Regions from separate parts of the Martelella lutilitoris genome, predicted to be linked through region 2. Evidence: predicted binding sites of a transcription regulator. Region 2 holds the regulator's gene; the other holds the start of a gene.
What was found. Region 2 encodes PhoB, which activates phosphate uptake and scavenging genes when phosphate is short. Its sites were predicted from a motif close to TGTCATNNANCTGTCAT; they were not measured.
Positions count from the first base shown of each region.

Region 1 (3,615 bases), 1.8 Mb from region 2:
CATCCTGCAGACCGCCGCCCAGCACGATATGCGCCGCGCCGACGCCCAATGTAATAAAGACGAGGATCATCGCCACGGTGACGAAGCGGGCGCTGCCGAGCGTCGGAAAGCCCTCCATGATGTCCGTCTGCGCGTTCATCGACGGCACGCCCGGCACCAGCATCAGCACGGCGGCGCTCATCGAGGTGTCGATCATGGCGCTGCCCATGGCCATGGCGCCGATACCGGACAGCACGGCGGCGGCAAAGGCGACCGTGGCGGTGACGACGAAGGCATTGTAATGCCGCTCCAGCAGCATCAGCCGGATGTACTGGCCGATCATGCTGGCGATCAGCGTCGTGACGAAGGCCGGCGCATCGGCGCCCAGCAGCCTTCCGAATGCGGCGCAGGCCAGCCCGGCGGCAAAGACGTTCAGCAGCTTGTGATGCTTCGGCGTGGACGTGGTCGCTGCGGCCAGCTTCTTCTCCACCGCATCAGCCGTCAGCCCGCCCCTGCCCGTTTCGGCGCAGATTTCGCGAACCCGGTGGTTGATGCGCATGTTGACGCCGTGATGGCCGACCCCGATCATGTGCGTCGACGAGCAGACGCCGTCGCCGACCGTCGTCGAGATCGAGGCGAAACCGACGCGGATATCGGCGCTCTTGACGCCGAGGCCAAGCGCCACCTTCTTGACGCCCTCGCGCACGACGGCGGACTTCGCCCCGGTCTCCATCAGGATGCGCCCGGCCTCCAGCGCGACGAGGGCAGTCTTTTCCAGCGTTCTCTGCCGGAACAGAAGCTCCGCAACCCCATCGTCATGCGCGCCTTCGCGGATCTCGTCGGCCGGTGAGCCTGTTTCAGTCATTGCCTCTCCTGTCGCGCATGCGGCGTTTGGGAACGGGGATCAAGTTGCGGGCTTCGCCTCGTCGGCAGGCCGGCGGCGAAACTAGACGCAGCGCACGCATTCGCCTTGCTCTATGTCAAGCCGGCCGCGCAGGCTGCCTCCTGATCCTAGCCAAAATGCAAAGAAGTGAAAACAGGGTCAGCCGAGGATGACGGAGCTGCGCAGAAATCGCAAGTACTAGCGCAAGTCGATCCCATTTATGACAGTTTTACGACAGTTGTGTGACGGTTTTTTAAAAGGAAACACGGGTTTTTCCCGGTTTATGAATTTTTTACAACATGCTATGCTTGCCTATATTTCGTTGTTATACGACTTCCGTTTTCAACCAAACCTCAAAAGGGCTATCTGATGAAAATCGGAATTTTTACCAAGGGCGCTAAGGTTGCTGCCGTTGCCGCCGCTATGGTCGTAAGCGGCACTGTCGCTCAGGCTGCAGACACCTCGCTGACGGGCTCCGGCGCCTCTTTCCCCTTCCCGCTCTACTCGGCCTGGTTTAAGGATTTTGGCCAGAAGACCGGTATTGAAGTCAACTACCAGGCCAAGGGCTCCGGCGGCGGTATCGAAGACTTCACCAACCGCGTAGTCGACTTCGCAGCCTCCGACGCTGCCATGAACGACGAGGAAATGGCCAAGGTTGACGGCGGCGTCGTTCTTCTGCCGATGACGGCCGGCGAAGTTGTTCTTGCCTACAACCTCGACGGCGTTTCCGAACTGAAGCTGCCGCGCGACGTTTACCCGAAGATCTTCCTCGGTGAAATCACCAAGTGGAACGACGAAGCCATCGCCGCCGCGAACGAAGGCGTCGACCTTCCCGACGAAAACATCACGGTTGTCGTTCGCTCCGACAGCTCGGGCACCAGCTTCAACTTCACCAATCACCTTGCAGCCATCTCCAAGGAATTCGAAAGCACTGTCGGCGGCGGCAAGACTGTTCCGTGGCCGAAGGCTTCGAACTTCGTTGCCGCTCCGGGCAACCAGGGCATCACCGCCACGGTCAAGCAGACCCCCGGCGCGATCGGCTACATCGAGTATGGCTATGCCCAGCAGACCAACACGCCTTATGCCCTGCTTGAGAATCAGGCCGGCAACTTCGTGAAGGCCGGTCCGGAAGCCGGCAGCGCCGCTCTCGCCTCGGCTGAACTCGACGAAAACAACGTCGCCTTCATCGTCGATCCGAAGGGCGAAGAAGCCTACCCGATCGCCACCTTCACCTGGATGCTGTTCTACAAGTCCGGCCAGGATGCCGACACCGTCGCAGCGCTCAAGGAAATGATCAACTACGGCCTGACCACCGGCCAGACGATGGCCGACAAGCTGGGTTACATCCCGCTGCCGGAAAACATCATCGAAATCAACAAGAAGTCGATGGAAGAAATCGGCGGCTGATTTCGGCCAATTCAAGATTTTGCCGGGGCGTAACATGTTGCGCCCCGGCTTTCGTGGAAAAGAATACACGCAGACATTTATGCTCTTTCCAGTCAGATCGCGATACTCGTCCCGATCGCCGTTACCAGGAGCCCCCTGATGGCCGACAAGCCGAAAACCGTTATGCCACGCGATGGCAGTGTTTCGCGACCACCGACCGCTTTCGAATACGGTTACGACAAGTCCTTTCGCTTTCTGACATTCTTCGCAGGCCTGATCACGATCATCCTGCTGATCTACATTTTCTACAAGATCGGCTCGCAGGCCGCTCCGGCGATGCGTGAATACGGTCTTTCCTTTCTGACGACTGTTGAATGGAACGCGAATACGAACGATTACGGTATTCTCGCCGAAATCTGGGGCACGCTCTATTCCTCGCTTCTGGCGCTGCTTTTCGGCGGCGGCCTCGGCATTGCGGTCGCGATCTTCCTGACCCAGGGTTTCCTGAACGCCCGTCTTGCCTGGATCTTCCGCCTGATCGTCGAAATGCTCGCCGCGATCCCGTCGGTCGTCTACGGCCTCTGGGGCATCTACGTCCTCATTCCGGCCATCCGGCCGATCGCCCGCTGGCTGCATGATACGTTGGGCTTCGTCCCGTTCTTCTCCACCTCGCTTGCCGGCCCCGGCATGTTTCCGGCAATGATCGTTCTTTCGATCATGATCCTGCCGACGGTCGCCGCAATCTCGCAGGACGCCTTCAAGGCCATTCCGCTGAAGGTGCAGGAAGCCGCATACGGCATGGGCACGACCAAGTGGGAAGCGATCCGCAAGGTCATCCTGCCGACGGCCTCCGGCGGCATCTTCGCCTCGCTGGTTCTCGGCTTCGGCCGCGCGCTTGGCGAAACCATGGCGCTCGCCATGCTGATCGGCAACACGCAGCAGGTCTCGCTGTCATTGTTTTCGCCGGCGACAACGCTTGCATCGCTTCTGGCCTCGACCTTTCCCGAGGCTGGCGCCAACCAGATCGGCCCGCTGATGTATGCGGCCGTCGTGCTGCTGATGATCACGATGGCGGTCAATATCATCGGCACGATCATCATGAACTACACCGCGCGCCAGACGGTCACGTAAGGCTTGAGAGGGGATCGAAACCATGACCGATGAAACCACGATGAATCCCGAGGTTGTCGCGCTCGGCAATCCGAATCTGAGCTTCTCCTTCGCCGAACGGCGGACGCTGATGAACTTCATCCAGACCTTTATCCTCTGGATCCTGGCCGGCATCGCCGCCATTCCGCTGATCTCGGTCCTGTGGATGCTGATCAGCCGCGGCGGCGTGCGCCTCAGCCTCGCGATTTTCACCGAGC
Region 1 covers NZ_CP066786.1:1,955,791-1,959,405, reverse strand. The annotation lists gene JET14_RS22730 (threonine/serine exporter family protein) at 1-844, opposite strand, end outside; gene pstS (phosphate ABC transporter substrate-binding protein PstS) at 1,232-2,269, shown strand; gene pstC (phosphate ABC transporter permease subunit PstC) at 2,408-3,379, shown strand; gene pstA (phosphate ABC transporter permease PstA) at 3,402-3,615, shown strand, end outside.
Region 1: pstS (phosphate ABC transporter substrate-binding protein PstS) is a predicted target of PhoB. The motif match lies at 1,083-1,099, and genes of this name have one in related genera.

Region 2 (3,615 bases):
ATTCCATGCAGCAGGCCGCGCGCGTTTCCGAACGCACGGCCATGTTCCATCTCGGCCATATGGTCGAGGAGAATGACACCGACACAATTTTCACCAATCCCGCGGACCAACGCACCCAGGATTACATCATGGGACGTTTCGGCTGAGGGGCGGTTGCCGCACGCTCACGCCAAGGAAGGAACAGACATGGCTCCCTCGCATATTCTGACGGCATTCGATGACGAGCTGAAATATCTCCAGCGCCGCATTTCCGAAATGGGCGGCCTGGCGGAGGAGATGGTAAGCGAGTCGGTTTCGGCACTCGTCAACACCGATACCGAGCTTGCCGAAAAGGTGATCAAGGACGATCTTGTGCTGGACGAGGCGGAGCGCGAGATCGGCGAAAAGGCGGTCGTCATCATCGCAAGGCGCCAGCCGGTGGCAGCGGACCTGCGCGAAATCATGGGCGCTATCCGTATCGCCTCCGATCTCGAGCGCGTCGGCGACATGGCCAAGAACACCGCCAAACGCGTGATCTCGGTGCAGGGCTCCGGGGTGCCGCGCAAACTTGCCCACGGCATTGAGCATCTGTCGGAACTGGCGCTCCTGCAATTGAAGGAAGTGCTCGACGCCTACACATCGCGCCAGGCCGACAAGGCGAGCTCCATCCGCGAGCGCGACGACGAGATCGACGCGATCTACACCTCGCTGTTTCGCGAGCTCCTGACCTACATGATGGAGGATCCGCGCAACATCACCTCGTGCACCCATCTTCTGTTCTGCGCCAAGAATATCGAGCGCATCGGCGACCACGCCACCAATATCGCAGAAATGATCTACTACATCGCCACCGGCTCCCAGCCGCAGGGAGAGCGTCCGAAGGACGACAATTCCCCGGCCGTCGGTTCCGATGATCTTTAGAAGCCGTTTGAGACAAGGGAGACATACGTCCTATGGTTCCGAAAATCGCAGTTGTTGAAGACGAGGAAGCGCTCAGCGTTCTGCTGCGTTACAATCTCGAATCCGAGGGGTATGAGGTCGAAACCATCATGCGCGGCGACGAGGCCGAAATCCGGCTACAGGAGCGGGTGCCCGACCTGCTTCTGCTCGACTGGATGCTGCCCGGCGTTTCCGGCATCGAGCTTTGCCGCCGCCTGAGAATGCGGCCGGAGACCGAACGCCTGCCGATCATCATGCTGACGGCGCGCGGCGAGGAGAGCGAGCGGGTGCGGGGCCTGGCGATCGGCGCCGATGATTATGTCGTCAAGCCGTTCTCCACTCCGGAGCTGATGGCGCGGGTGAAGGCCATCTTGAGGCGCGCGCGCCCGGAAGTGCTCTCCAGCGTGCTGAAATGCGGCGATATCGAACTTGACCGCGAGACCCACCGGGTGCACCGCAAGGCGCGCGAAGTCCGCCTCGGCCCGACCGAGTTCAGGCTTCTCGAATTCCTGATGACATCGCCCGGCCGGGTGTTTTCACGCGCGCAACTGCTCGACGGCGTATGGGGCCATGACATCTATGTGGACGAGCGTACCGTCGACGTGCATGTCGGTCGACTGAGGAAGGCGCTCAATTTCTCGCAAATGCCGGATGTGATCCGCACCGTGCGCGGCGCGGGCTATTCGATGGAAGTCTAGCTGCGTCAACGAAACAGCCGAAAAGATTTTCTAAACGATTTAATATCCGTCATTGCGGGCGTAACCGGTTGCGCTATGCTGTCCCGGTCAGCCGTTCGGCTCTGTTGAAACAGCCCTGCGGCGATTGATTTTTCACGCCCGATTGTCCAATTGGACATCGGGCGGCCGTCAGCGGAGTTTCGCGCCGGCAAGAGGGCTTTTCAGGGATGCCGCCTCCCCGCATCCCGAAAAGCCGCAGCACAAGAGGATTGTTGAGATGAGCAGAGCAAGTTTCGCGGAGCCCGCGGTGATGGGCGATCTGATGGCGCGCATGCTGTGGGAAATCGGCGCCGTTCACTTTTCGCCGGACGAGCCCTACAAGCTTGCCTCCGGCCTGGTCAGCCCCGTCTATATCGACTGCCGGCAGCTGATTTCCTATCCGCGCATCCGCTCCACGCTGATGGACTTTGCCGCCGCCCGGGTGCTTGCCGATGCGGGCTTCGAGAAATTCGATTGCGTGGCGGGCGGCGAGACGGCCGGCATTCCCTTCGCCGCCTTCCTGGCCGACCGGCTGGAACTGCCGATGATCTATGTGCGCAAGAAGCCGAAGGGCTACGGCAAGAACGCGCAGATCGAAGGCCACCTGCCGAAGGGCGCACGGGTTCTGGTGATCGAGGACCTGACGACGGCCGGCGGTTCCATGTTCAACTTCATCAATGCCATCCGCGCAGCCGGCGGCGTGGTGGAACACGGCATGGCATTGTTCTATTATGGGATTTTCGGCGAGGCGGAGAGACGTTTCCGCGAAGGCGGCGTTGCCCTTCATTATATCGCCACCTGGAAGGACGTGCTTGCTGTGGCGCGCAAGGACGGGCTCGCCGATCAGGCGACCCTCGATGCCGTCGGCGCCTTCCTCGACCATCCGATGGACTGGTCGCGGGCGCGCGGCGGGCTTGAGGAACTGATCGTCTGAGGGGAGGGGACGCCCGCCTCGGTTGGCGGGCGAACTGCCGCGACCCGGCGCACGGACGCCTTACAGAAATTGGGAGAAGATGAATGATTTTATGCTGCGGGGAAGCCCTGATCGACATGCTGCCGCGCGAGACGGACAGGGGCGAGCCTGCCTTTGCCCCTTACGCGGGCGGCGCGGTCTGCAACACGGCGGTCGCGCTTGCGCGGCTCGGACGCAAGACGGGCTTTTTCTCCGGCATTTCGTCCGACCTGATGGGCGATATCATCCGCGAAAAGCTTGATGCGTCGAAGGTCGATCACAGTTATGTCGCCATTTCCGACCGCCCGACGACGCTCGCCTTCGTCAAGCTGGTCAACGGCTCGGCAAGTTACGCTTTCTACGACGAGAACACGGCGGGGCGGATGATCACCGAGGACGATCTGCCCGAGATCGGCGCTGATTGTTCGGCGATGCACTTCGGCGCGATCAGCCTCATCCCCGAGCCCTGCGGCTCCACCTATGAGGCGCTCCTGATGCGCGAAGCGGACAAGCGCGTGATCTCGCTCGACCCCAATATCCGCCCGACCTTCATCACCGATCCCGACAGCCACCGGGCGCGGATCGAACGGATGGCGGCAAAGTCGGATATCGTCAAGTTCTCCGACGAGGATCTCGACTGGTTCGACCTTGAGGGCTCGCTTGACGACAAGGCGCGTCACTGGATTGCGGCCGGGGCGAGCCTTGTCGTGATCACCTGCGGCGCGGACGGCGCGATCGGTTACACCGGAGAGCACAAGGTCGCGGTGCCGAGCGAGAAGGTCGCGGTGGTCGATACCGTCGGGGCGGGTGACACGTTCGATGCCGGTATTCTGGCCTCGCTTGATATCGCCGGTCTCCTGACCAAGGAGCAGATCCGCACGCTTGCGCCCGAGGCGATCGCCGAGGCGCTGGCGCTCGGCGCCAGGGCCGCCGCCGTCACCGTCTCCCGCGCCGGCGCAAATCCGCCCTACGCGCATGAAATCGGGCTCTGACGTCTCGTTTCCCGCTTTGTTGGCGAAAGGTGATCAG
Region 2 covers NZ_CP066786.1:3,764,135-3,767,749, reverse strand. The annotation lists gene pstB (phosphate ABC transporter ATP-binding protein PstB) at 1-146, shown strand, start outside; gene phoU (phosphate signaling complex protein PhoU) at 187-900, shown strand; gene phoB (phosphate regulon transcriptional regulator PhoB) at 933-1,616, shown strand; gene JET14_RS17915 (orotate phosphoribosyltransferase) at 1,873-2,568, shown strand; gene JET14_RS17910 (carbohydrate kinase family protein) at 2,652-3,578, shown strand; gene JET14_RS17905 (helix-turn-helix domain-containing protein) at 3,612-3,615, opposite strand, start outside.